One region of the Streptomyces sp. 5-10 genome, then DNA from elsewhere that is predicted to be linked to it. Evidence: riboswitches for the same ligand, from Rfam matches in the RefSeq annotation. Region 1 holds a riboswitch; each other region holds the start of a gene.
The links. A riboswitch is a leader RNA that binds a small molecule or an ion and turns the genes downstream of it on or off. The one in region 1 is predicted to bind S-adenosylmethionine.

Region 1 (4,073 bases):
GACGACGGCGGCTGGCGCATCCTCCAGTTCGCCGGGGTGTACGGGGGCGGCCCGGCCGCGAGGCCCGTGCTGGTGCTCTTCGCGGTGGACGCCGGGGCCAGCCTGGACACGGTGCGCGAACCCGCCGTCCGGGTCAGCGTCATCGACGCGGACAGCGGGGCCCCGGTCATGGCCCCGGCGTGAGGCCCGCCGAGCGGGCACCGACGGCCGCCCCGGCACCGCACACGTGTTCCGGGGGGAGTCCCGGCGGAGCTCCCGGCGGAACGTCACCACCCCGAGTAGCCTGGACGGCACTGCCCAGGTCGAGCCGGTGGCGCGGGTAGGGGAGTGGGTATGTCCGAGAATCGGTCCGCGTCCGGCTCCCGGGGGCCCAGGTCCTGGTCCTGGTGGCAGCGGCTGGAGGACGCGTTCCACCGGTCCGCGATCGGACGCGGCTGGCGCCGGGGCAGCGAATTCGAGCTGCTGCACCGTGCGATGGGCTTCGCCGCCCTGGGCTTTCTCACCCTGGTGCCCCTGCTGATCGTGGTCGCCGCGGCCGATCCGGTGAACCGGCTCGGCTTCGCCCAGTGGCTGGCCGAGGGCCTGGGGCTCACCTCGACCTCGCGGGACGAGGTGCAGCGGCTGTTCGCCCCGCCCAAGCAGGCGCTGGAGTCCACCACCGCCTTCGGTCTGGCCATGCTCGCCATCTTCGGAGCGCGCTTCGGCACGGTGCTCCAGGTGGGCTACGAGAAGGTGTGGGAGCTGCCGGCCGGCCGCTGGCACACCGTCTGGCGCCATCTGGTGTGGCTCGTGGTGCTGATCTGCTATCTGCTGCTCTCCGCCCATCTGGCGCCCGGCGTCTCCCGGGTGCTGGTGGCGGTGGTGGGCACGGTGCTCTTCTTCTGGTGGTCGCAGCGGCTGCTGCTCGGCGGGCGGATCAGCTGGGGCGCCCTGCTGCCCGGCGCGCTGGCCACCAGCGTCGGGCTGCTGGGGCTGCGGGTCTTCTCCCAGCTGGTGTTCTCCCCGCTGATCGCCTCCAGCACGGTCTCCTACGGCCCGGTCGGCACCGTCCTGGTCGTCCAGTCCTGGCTGGTCGGCGTCGGTTACGTGGTCTTCGGCGGTGCGCTCGTCGGGCGGGTGCTGCACGAGGACTATCTGCGGATGGTGGCATGGCGCCGCAAGCGGCGCCGCGACCGGGCCAGGGCGGCCGCGCCGCCGGAGTGACGCCCCGGCCCGCGATCACGCGACCCGGGCCCGCCGACGAAGGCCGCCCCCATGATCGTCAACGGCCCCGGAACGCCGTCGCCCCGGGCCGGGGGCGCCTGGCATGCTGGCGGTGTGAATGGACCCGAGATCCACGTCAGCCTCGCCCCTGAACTGCGCTTCTTCGCCGCTCCCGAGCGGCGCCGCGCCCGGACGGCCGTCGTCACCGACGGCATCTCCACCCTCGGCCATGTGGTCGAGTCGCTCGGGGTGCCGCTCACCGAGGTCGGCAGGCTGCTGGTGAACGGCGAGGAGACCGCCGTCTCGCATGTGCCGGGCGCGGGGGAGACCGTGGAGGTCCACCCGGTCGTCCGCCCGCAGCGGGTGCCGGGCGCGCCGCTGCGCTTCCTGCTCGATGTGCACCTGGGCACGCTCGCGCGGCGGCTGCGGCTGCTGGGCGTGGACGCCGCGTACGAGAGCGAGGACATCGGCGACCCCGAGCTGGCCGCGCGCTCCGCCGCCCAGCGCCGGGTGCTGCTCTCCCGCGACCGGGGGCTGCTGCGCCGCCGCGAGCTGTGGGCCGGGGCGTATGTCTACAGCGACCGGCCCGATGAGCAACTGCGCGACGTCCTCGGCCGGTTCACCCCGGGCCTGGCGCCCTGGACCCGCTGCACCGCCTGCAACGGGCCGCTGGAGGACGCCGACAAGGAGACGGTCCGGGAGCAGCTCCAGCACGGCACCCGGCGCACGTACGACGTCTTCGCGCGCTGCACGGTCTGTGGGCGGGTCTACTGGCGCGGCGCCCACCACGCCCGCCTGGAGGCCATCGTGGCCGGGGCGATGGGCGAGTTCGGCGACGCCCGGGCCGCGCTCTCCTGAGCGCCCGCTGATCGACCTCGGGATACCGGCGCTGGAGGCGGCGGTGCGCCACCACCGGAGCGATGTCCCCTCTCAGGAGACCTCGTCCTGGACGGCCTCCGGAAGCGTGGTGTGGAAGGCCGGGTGGGCGTGCAGCCGCCGCACATAGGCGCGCAGCTGCCCATGGCGGGAGACCCGGTCGGCCGCGTCGGCGTCCAGGAGGGGCCGGTGCTCGGTGTCCAGCTGGACGAGGGCCACCCACAGGTCCACATCGGCGGCGGTCAGCTCCTCGCCCAGGGCGTACGGCGCGGCCGTCAGCCCGCGGTCGAGCCGGCCGAGGGCGGTCAGCAGCCGCTCCAGCGCCGCGTCCCGGCACTCCGCCTCGGGCGCCGTCCCGGCCTGCCGGGCGGCGTGGGTGATGTCCGCGTCGAGCAGGTCCCGGAGGGCGTCGATCTCCGTGGCGAGGGCCGCCGGGCGCAGCCGGGGGCGTCCGGCTCCGCTGCCGTCGCTCAGATGGCCGGCGAGGTCGCGCAGGATGTCGGGCGTGTGATTGCTGACGACACGTCCGGTCCAGCCGTCGCACAGCGCGGGCGCGTCCACCGGTCCGCCGTAGCGGTGCCAGGTGGCCTCGTAGGCCCCGCGCAGTGCGGCGTACGCCTCGGGGGTGTCGTCCGGGAGCCCGACGAGGGTGGTGGCCACGGTGTCCCGCAGCCCGAGCAGATCGAGGGTGATGGAGACGCGCAGGGAGAGCGGACAGTTCGCGGAGAGGTAGAGGCGGTAGCGATGCGGCACCGGATAGAAGCCACCGGCGAGGTCGACGCCGATGCGGCTGCGGAAGCGGTGCGGTGGTGTGGGCGGGGCGATCCGGGGGCCGGCCGAGCAGGGGTCGGGGTCGAGAAGAGAGGCAGGACCTGAACTGAGCGGAAACGTCTCGGACATGGCTCTCCAAGCAGGTGACGAAAAGCCCCGGCCCCGCCGGGTGAGGGCGGCGCCGATGGCGCAACGGAAGAGAAGCCCGCGCGGGGCACTCGCCGGGACGGTGCCGGGACACGCACCCGGCCCCCGGCGCGCGGGGCCGCGCTCGGTGACCGTGTCGGCTCGGGCCGACTCAGACGGCTGGACTGGAGGCGCTGCAGATGCGCAGCAGATCGATGTGGAGCCGCCTGGTCAGGAGGCGGAGACGGCGGAGCGGCGGGGACAACGGCCGGGGACGCCGGCGGGCGCCGTCCCCGTGGCTGTCGGTCCTGGGCATCTCCACCGATCCCATCATCGGGGGCTCGCGAGGCAGCGAGACCGCGCTTGTCCCGTCCACGCCGACGAAACCTGGTCGTCACCCGGGGGCACCCCGTCGCGGGAGAAGGGTTGCCTGTCAACGAGCCGGGGCCGATGACCCACCTGAGCGGGGGTTCCGCACGGTGGGCGCTGACAATCGTGACCGTCCCTGACAGTGTCGTCGCGCTCCGCGAGGGCGTCAACCCATGCCGAAGTGGCCAACACCGGCCGATGGCACGGCGGATGCACGGCGCCCTGGCGCGACCGGCTCGTAAGGCGGCGCGATCGGCTCAGCGGAACGACCGGTCAGCGCCGCCGGTGTCCCGCTCGACGAGGACCATGGCCGCGTCGTCCGCGAGCCGTCCCTCGGTGTGCCGGACCAGGGCGTGGCGCAGCCGGTCCAGGTACTCGGCCGGGGTGGCGCCGTCCAGCGTCTCCATGGTCCGGTGCAGCGGAAAGAACTCGTTGTCGTCGTTGCGGGCCTCGACCACCCCGTCGGTGTGCAGCAACAGCCGGTCACCGGGCAGGAACGGAAAGGTCTCGACGCCGATCGCGGGAGGGCCGAGGAACTCCTCGAGGCCGAGGGGCGGCAGCGGGCGCGCCGGGTCCAGGGAGCGCACCTTGCGCTCGCGCATCACCAGGGGCGGCGGATGGCCGCGGTTGATCAGCTGGACCAGCGACTCGTCCGTCACCTGGGCGAGGAGCACGGTGACGAACTGCTCCTCCAGCTCCTGTGGGTCCTGCAGCTGGGAGCGGTCCAG
Region 2 (4,073 bases), on a different contig from region 1:
CTGCCTGATCTTCGTCCTCGGACCGGCCTCGGGGCTCAACCCCGGCTATGGCTCGGGCGGGCGGCTGGTGGAGGCCCAGTCCGCGTACTTCGAGCGCTGGGGGGTGGTGCCCAGCGCCCTGTGGAGCGGCGACCCCGATCAGCCGCTCGCCCCGCTGACCGCGCTGTTCGTGCACGGCAACTGGCTGCATCTGCTCGGCAACATGCTGTTCCTCTACGTCTTCGGGGCGATGACCGAGGAGCGGATGGGCCGTTTCCAGTTCGCCGTCTTCTACCTCGCCACGGGCTATCTGGCGCTGCTCGGTTACGCCGCCGCGCACGCCGACTCGGCCCAGTCCCTGGTGGGCGCCTCCGGGGCCATCTCCGGGGTGCTCGGCGCCTTTCTGTGGCTGTTTCCCCGGGCCCGGGTGACCAGCCTCTTCCCGTTCCTGTTCTTCCTCCCGCTGCGCTTTCCGGCCTGGGCGGTGCTGATCTTCTGGGTGGCCCTCCAGTGGCTGGCCGCCCGGGAGGCCGACGACCGCCCCGGCGTCGCCTATCTCGCCCATCTCGTGGGCTTCACGCTCGGCTTTCTCTATGCGTGGGCCCGGTTCGGGTGGAGGGCTAGAGTGGGCGGCGCAGCCAGGCCCAGTGAGGGAGAAAGCCAGCCGTGATCACTTCGATCGTGCTCATCAAGACCAACGTGGACCAGATCCCGGAGACCGCCGAGAAGATCGCCGCGCTGGAGGGTGTGAGCGAGGTCTACTCGGTCACCGGCGCGCACGATCTGATCGCGATGGTGCGGGTGGCCCGGCACGACGACCTGGCGGACATCATCACCGGCCAGATCAGCAAGCTGCCGGGGGTGGCCTCGACCGAGACCCACATCGCCTTCCGGACGTACTCGCAGCACGACCTGGAGGCGGCGTTCGCGATCGGCCTGGACGGCTAGGGCCGAAAGCGGGGCTCCACCCCAACCCCCCGACCAGACGACCCGGACACACACCCGGCCACCCGCCGGGCCGGCGCGCCGACCGCGATCAGCTCGCCGGTGCAGGTGTTCACGGCGGCGGCGGCCGGCTCGTCGACCTTCCGGGGTCCAGGGGCGGGGCCCCTGGTTGTGGGGAGGGGCGGGGAGGGGAAAGAGCCCCCGCAGGGCCCGGCGCCCCGAACTGCTGGGCCAGGCGCCTCAGCCGCGGGCCGGGACGCAGCGGCCGTCTTCGGTGCGGTAGCTCCAGCGGGCGCCGTCGCGTACCAGCTCCTTCACGGCGCCCACGAACCGCTCCACATGCTCGTCCGGGGTGCCCGCCCCGAAGCTGACCCGGATCGCGTTCAGCGACCGCTCCCCCGGCGCGGCCTCGGGCGCGCCGCACTCGCCCGGCTCGTCGGGCTCGCTGTCCAGCAGGGTGCGGACCAGCGGATGGGCGCAGAACAGCCCGTCGCGTACGCCGATGCCGTACTCCGCGGAGAGCGCGGCCGCGAAGTGGGAGCTGTTCCAGCCCTCCACCACGAACGACAGCACGCCGACCCGGGGCGCGTCGTCGCCGAAGAGCGAGAGCACCCGCACCTCGGGCACCTCGGCCAGCCCCGCCCGCACCTTCTCGATCAGCTGCCGCTCACGGGCGACCAGACCCTCGAAACCGGCCTCGGTCAGCGCCTTGCACGCCGACGCGATCGCGTAGACACCGATGACGTTCGGCGAGCCCGCCTCGTGCCGGGCGGCGGTGGTGTGCCACTCGACGTCGACGCCGCCGTCGTCCCTGCGCGTGACCTTACGGCTGGCGCCGCCGCCCGCCAGATACGGCCGGGCCTCCCGCAGCCAGTCCGCCCGCCCGGCCAGCACCCCGGCCCCGAAGGGCGCGTACAGCTTGTGCCCGGAGAAGGCCACCCAGTCCACGTCCGCCGCCGCGATGTCCACGGGGTGGTGCGGGGCCAGTTGCGCGGCGTCCAGGACGATACGGGCGCCGTGGGCGTGCGCGGCCGCGGCCAGCTCCCGCACCGGCCACAGCTCGCCGGTCACATTGGACGCGCCGGTCACGCAGACCAGCGCCGGGCCCTCAGCGCGCCCCGCGAGCGCCTTCTCCAGCGTCTCCACCGCCTGCCGCGGGGAGCGCGGGGCGCTGAGGTAGCGGACGGTGACGTCCTCCCGCTGCTCCCACGGCAGCAGCGAGGCGTGGTGCTCGGTCTCGAAGACGAAGACCTCGGTGCCGCGGGGCGCCACGGCGGCCAGGAGGTTGAGCGAATCGGTGGTGGAGCGGGTGAAGACGACCTGGTCGTCCTCGCGGCAGCCGAGGAAGGCGGCGACATCCTTACGGCTGTTCTCGAAGAGGTCGGTGGACAGCTGCGAGAGGTAGCCCGCCCCGCGGTGCACGCTGCCGTAGTACGGCGCGTAGGCGGCGATGTCGTCCCAGACCCGCCGCAGCGCGGGGGCGCTGGCGGCGTAGTCGAGCGCCGCGTAGGTCACCTCGCCGCCGGTGACCAGGGGCACCAGGACATCGCTGCCCAGCACGGGCAGCGGTTCACAGGCGGCGACGGAGGAGGCGGTGGAGGCGGAGGCGGCGGTGGAGGCAGAGACGGAAGCGGTGGCGGCAGGGCGCGCGGACATGGCGAAGTCTCCCGAAGGGGTCGAAGGAATGCGTGACGCGCACGGAAACGGCGGCGTCGAGCCAGCCGTCAGGGCGCGGAGAATCGCTCGACGCACGGCCGCACCGCGCGGAGCACATGGAGGAGAGACGGGGCCGCTCGGCCCTAGCGCATTCGCTGCATCACGGAAGAACTCCCTCGACCACCAGGACCCCTAGTGCGAGGGGTCCGCGCTTGCCGCCGGCCTCGCTGCCTGGCGGCCTGGTCATCACCCGGGGCACCCCGCCACGGACGGAGGGTTGCCGGACAGCGGGCCGGGGCCGTAGTCGCTGTCGCTCGTGACCTGGGCAGGAGTATGCCATGTCAGGCGTCGGCGCCCACGCCCTGTCCGCATCCCGGACAGACCATGGGCGCCGTAAGGGGCCCGCGTAGGGATGTCCGGCGGACCACAGGGCGGGGCCCGCACACCAATGCTTTCCCCTCCCCGCCCCTCCCCGATACCAAGGGCTCCGCCCCTGGACCCCGTGGCGGAGCTCCGCCACGCGGCGGAGCCGCATGGCGATGCCGTGGGAAGAGAGGCAGAGCCCCGGTCCGGGGTCTGGCTAGGCGTGGGTGGCCCGGACCCATCGCTCCAGGACGTCCCGCGCCGCGCCCGAGTCGATCGACTCGGCGGCCCGCGCCACCCCCGCCCCGATCCGGTCCGTCAGGGGCTTGTCCCCCGGCTCCCGCTCGAGCGCCACAAGCGCCGCCGCCGAGTTCAGCAGCACCGCGTCCCGGACCGGGCCCCGCTCGCCCGCCAGCAGCCGCCGGGCCACATCCGCGTTGTACGAGGCGTCCGCGCCCCGCAAGGCCTCCACGGGGGCCCGCTCGACGCCCACGTCCCGGGGGTCGAAGGTCTCCTGGCGCACGGCGCCGCCCCGGACCTCCCACACCTGGGAGGTCGTGGTCACGGTGAGCTCGTCCAGCCCGTCGTCGCCCCGGACGACCAGCGCGGAGGAGCCCCGCTCGGCCAGCACCCCGGCGATGATGGGCGCCATACGGGCATCGGCGACCCCGGTCGCCTGGCAGGTGACCTTCGCCGGATTGGTCAGCGGGCCGAGCAGGTTGAACGGGGTGGCGACGCCCAGTTCGCGCCGGGCCGAGGCGACATGCCGCAGCGACGGGTGGAACTTCACCGCGAAGCAGAAGGTGATCCCCGCCTCCTCGGCGACCTCGACCACCCGCTCGGGGGTGATGTCCAGATTGACGCCGAGCTTCTCCAGCACGTCGGAGGCGCCGCTGGCGGAGGACGCGGCGCGGTTGCCGTGCTTGACCACCCGCGCGCCCGTACCGGCGACGACCAGCGCGGACATGGTGGAGATGTTGACCGTCTTGGCGCGGTCGCCGCCGGTGCCCACGATGTCCACGGTCTCCCCGGGCACCTCGATCACCCGAGCGTGCTCGTACATGGCCCGCACCAGACCGGCCACCTCGGAGACCGTCTCGCCCTTGGCGCGCAGCGCGATCGCGAAACCG
Region 3 (4,073 bases), on a different contig from region 1:
CCCGGCGCCGTCCGGGGTCGCCGTGGCCAGGCCGTCGGCGAAGCGGACGTCGTCGTCGTTGACGTAGACGTTCACGAAGCGGCGGAGCTTGCCGGTGTCGTCCAGGACGCGGGCCGAGATGCCCGCGTGGTTCTTCTCCAGGTCCGCCAGGACCTCGGCGAGGGTCGCGCCCTCGGCGGAGACCTCGGCCTGACCGCCGGTGTAGGTGCGCAGGATGGTCGGGATTCGGACGTTGACGCTCATGCGAGGCCAGCCTCTCGGAACGAGTCAAGGGTGGGGCGGATGATGGCGGAGGGACCCGTCGTGGGGGCCACCGCGTCGAGGGTCTTGAGGCCGTCGCCGGTGTTGAGCACGACGGTCGTCAGGGACGGGTCGAGCAGACCGTCCTCGATCAGCTTCTTGGTCACGCCGACGGTCACGCCGCCCGCGGTCTCCGCGAAGATCCCCTCGGTGCGGGCCAGCAGCTTGATGGCGTCGACGATCTGCTCGTCGTTCACGTCCTCCACCGCGCCGCCCGTACGGCGGGCGATGTCCAGGACGTAGGGGCCGTCCGCGGGGTTGCCGATGGCCAGCGACTTGGCGATGGTCCGCGGCTTCTGCGGCCGGACGACGTCATGGCCGGCCTTGTAGGCGGTGGAGACCGGGGAGCAGCCCTCGGCCTGGGCGCCGAAGATCTTGTAGGGCCTGTCCTCGACCAGACCGATCGCGATCAGCTCCTTCAGCCCCTTGTCGATCTTGGTGAGCTGGGAGCCGGAGGCGATCGGGATGACGATCTGGTCCGGCAGCCGCCAGCCGAGCTGCTCGCAGATCTCGTACGCCAGGGTCTTGGAGCCCTCGCCGTAGTACGGCCGCAGATTGACGTTGACGAAGCCCCAGCCCTCGCCCGCCGGGTCGCCGATCAGCTCGCTGCAGAAGCGGTTGACGTCGTCGTAGGTGCCCTCGATGCCGACCAGCTCGCCGCCGTAGACCGCGGCCATGACGACCTTGCCCGCCTCCAGGTCGTGCGGGATGAAGACGCAGGAGCGGAAGCCCGCGCGGGCGGCCGCGGCGCCCACCGCGCCGGCGAGGTTGCCGGTGGAGGAGCAGGAGAGGGTGGTGAAGCCGAAGGTGCGGGCGGCCTGGACGGCGATGGCGACGACCCGGTCCTTGAAGGAGTGGGTCGGGTTCCCGGAGTCGTCCTTGATGTGCAGCTCACCGGTGACGCCGAGCTCACGGGCGAGGTTGTCGGCCTTGACCAGCTTGGTGAAGCCGGGGTTCAGGCTCGGCAGATCCGCCACGTCCGCCGGGACGGGCAGCAGCGGGGCGTAGCGCCAGATGCTGTTCGGACCGGCCTCGATGCGCCGGCGCAGCCCCTCCGGATCGCCGGCCGGGAGCTCGTACGCGACCTCGAGGGGCCCGAAACAGGCCTCGCACGCGAAGATCGGGCCCAGTTCGAACCGCTCACCGCACTCCCGGCAGGACAATGCGACGGCGGGGCCGAAGGCGCCGGAGGGGGAGGGGGAGGAAGTGGTTGAGCTTTCTACTGACTGCACAGCCATGGATGGCGAGGCCCTTTCTCCTCATCTTCCTCGCGACGCACTTCGCCACGAGACGGAATTGGCACCTTCCCGAGCTGGGAGCCTCGCTGCGGAATGCGAGATCAGCTGGAGGGTTGCCGGGGCTTCAACGGGCCGTTCCCTCTGCCCCTCTGGATGAGCGGTATGGCACCGGGCGGACCCGGGGCGTTTGTCGGCACCAGCGTCGTCGGGTACGTCGGTACGTCGGTAAACACCGAGGTCGACCCCGACATACGACGGCCATGTGCGTTGTTCAAGACTGTAACCGAAGGCCCGGATGGTTGAGCTAGCCGTCCGATGCGCGAGATGGATCACAGCGATCACGCAGGGGAGACACACAGGTGCTGGATGAGGTGGAGCGCTGGCTGAAGCGTCGCTCCTGGTCTGCCGACGACCGTCCGCTGGACCGCCTGCTGGCCGCGAAGCGGGCCGCGGCGACGACGGTGAGCGTGGTCCTGCCCGCCCTGAACGAGGAGGCCACGGTCGGCGAGATCGCCGGAACGATCCGGCGTGAGCTGATGGGCGAGGCGACGCCGCTGGTGGACGAGCTGGTGGTGCTGGACTCCGGCTCCACGGACCGCACCGCCGAGGTCGCCGCGGCGGCGGGCGCCACCGTCGTCCCCCGCGACTCGCTGCTGCCCCGGCTGCCCGCGCTGCCCGGCAAGGGCGAGGTGCTGTGGCGGTCCCTGCTCGCCACGAGCGGCGACATCGTCTGCTTCATCGACGCCGACCTGCGGGAATTCGAGCCGCGCTTCGTCTCGGGAATCGTCGGTCCGCTGCTGACCGACCCCACGCTTGAGCTGGTGAAGGGCATGTACGACCGCCCGCTCGGCGAGGTGGCGGGCCAGGGCGGCCGGGTCACCGAGCTGGTCGCCCGCCCGCTGCTGAATCTGCACTGGCCCCAGCTGGCCGGGTTCGTCCAGCCGCTGGGCGGGGAGTACGCGGCGCGCCGTTCGCTGCTGGAGCGGCTGCCCTTCCCGGTCGGCTACGGCGTCGAGCTGGGGCTGCTGGTCGACGCGCTGCACACGGTGGGGCTCGACGCGCTCGGCCAGGTGGACATCGGGGTGCGCAAACACCGCCACCAGGACGGGCAGGCGCTCGGCCGGATGGCGGCCGCGATCTACCGCACCGCGCAGCTGCGGCTGGCCCGGGGCCACTTGGTGCGGCCACGGCTGACCCAGTTCGACCGGGGCGAGAACGGCTTCGAGCCGCGTACGACGGCGGTGGACACCGAGGAGCGGCCGCCGATGATCGAGATACCGGAGTACACGGCGCGGCGCGCGGCGTGACGCGGGGCTGCGGCGCGGCGTGACGCGGAGCTGCGGCTCGGCGTGACGCGGGCTGCGGCTCGGCGCGCACCGGACCCGGACGCGGAGGGATGGCGTCCTGCACTGACGTGGCCGGAACCGGAATAGCACCTACGGGGCAAGAAACCGTACGTACGTTTGCGCGGGGCCGTGCCTGGCTAGGCTCGCGACATGGCAGTTCCGCGCACCGCCCCGATCCTGGTCGCGTCCAACCGCGGCCCGGTCTCGTACACCCTGGGCGAGGACGGCTCGCTCACCGCCCGGCGCGGCGGTGGCGGGCTGGTCTCCGGGCTCAGCGCGATCGGCCCCGACGCGGGCGCGGTGTGGGTGTGCGCGGCGCTCGGCGAGGGCGACCGCGAGGCGGCCCGGCGCGCCGGGGCGAGCCATCTGAACCCCGGTGACACCGGCGGCCAGCAGGTGCGGATGCTCGACATCGCGCCGGACGTCTTCGCCGCGGCGTACAACGGCGTCGCCAATTCGGTGCTGTGGTTCGTCCACCACCTGCTCTACCAGACCCCGGTCGAGCCGGTCTTCGACGCGGAGTTCGCCGAGCAGTGGGCGGCCTACGAGAGCTATAACGCGGCCTTCGCGGACGCGCTCGCCCAGGAGGCGGTGGACAACGCCGTCGTCCTGGTGCAGGACTACCACCTGGCGCTGGTGCCCGCGATGCTCCGCGAGCGCCGCCCCGATCTGCGGATCGGCCACTTCTCCCACACCCCATGGGCCCCGCCGGACTACTACCGGCTGCTGCCGGACGACGTCGCGGCGGGTGTGCTGCGCGGCATCCTCGGCGGCGACCGCGCCGCGTTCCTCACCGAGCGCTGGGCCACCGCCTTCGCCGACTGCTGCGCGGCGGTGCTGGGCGCGGAGATCGTCCGGGAAGGTGACGGCGAGGGCGGGGGCGGCGTGGCGACGGCCGTGCGCTTCGAGGGCCGGGAGACCCGGCTGGGCGTCCACGGCCTGGGCGCCGACGCGGACTTCCTGCGGGAGCGTTCGCGCCGGCCCGATGTGGACGAACGGCTGAGCGCTCTGCGGGCGCAGATCGGGCCGGGCCGGAAGTCGATCGTCCGGGTGGACCGCACCGAGCTGTCCAAGAACATCGTGCGCGGGCTGCTGGCCTACCGGCGGCTGCTGGAGACCCGCCCCGAGTGGCGCGAGCGCGTGGTGCACGTGGCCTTCGCCTACCCCTCGCGCCAGGACCTCGCGGTCT

Region 2: linked by a shared signal. The riboswitch ahead of IEJ02_RS27425 (aminotransferase class V-fold PLP-dependent enzyme) and the one ahead of IEJ02_RS23540 (glutathione S-transferase C-terminal domain-containing protein) in region 1 are both predicted to bind S-adenosylmethionine.
Region 3: linked by a shared signal. The riboswitch ahead of thrC (threonine synthase) and the one ahead of IEJ02_RS23540 (glutathione S-transferase C-terminal domain-containing protein) in region 1 are both predicted to bind S-adenosylmethionine.

Annotation. Positions count from the first base shown of each region.
Region 1 is NZ_JACVYG010000022.1:6,828-10,900, forward strand. Features, by position in the region: gene IEJ02_RS23525 (MauE/DoxX family redox-associated membrane protein) at 1-183, shown strand, start outside; gene IEJ02_RS23530 (YhjD/YihY/BrkB family envelope integrity protein) at 334-1,203, shown strand; gene IEJ02_RS23535 (Mut7-C RNAse domain-containing protein) at 1,318-2,061, shown strand; gene IEJ02_RS23540 (glutathione S-transferase C-terminal domain-containing protein) at 2,134-2,979, opposite strand; SAM riboswitch class IV at 3,331-3,477, opposite strand; gene IEJ02_RS23545 (PP2C family protein-serine/threonine phosphatase) at 3,603-4,073, opposite strand, start outside.
Region 2 is NZ_JACVYG010000028.1:33,212-37,284, reverse strand. Features, by position in the region: gene IEJ02_RS27435 (rhomboid family intramembrane serine protease) at 1-649, shown strand, start outside; gene IEJ02_RS27430 (Lrp/AsnC ligand binding domain-containing protein) at 646-927, shown strand; gene IEJ02_RS27425 (aminotransferase class V-fold PLP-dependent enzyme) at 1,165-2,580, opposite strand; SAM riboswitch class IV at 2,784-2,902, opposite strand; gene trpD (anthranilate phosphoribosyltransferase) at 3,161-4,073, opposite strand, start outside.
Region 3 is NZ_JACVYG010000083.1:5,958-10,030, forward strand. Features, by position in the region: gene IEJ02_RS45135 (MoaD/ThiS family protein) at 1-243, opposite strand, end outside; gene thrC (threonine synthase) at 240-1,538, opposite strand; SAM riboswitch class I at 1,557-1,698, opposite strand; gene IEJ02_RS45145 (glucosyl-3-phosphoglycerate synthase) at 1,898-2,845, shown strand; gene IEJ02_RS45150 (alpha,alpha-trehalose-phosphate synthase (UDP-forming)) at 3,035-4,073, shown strand, end outside.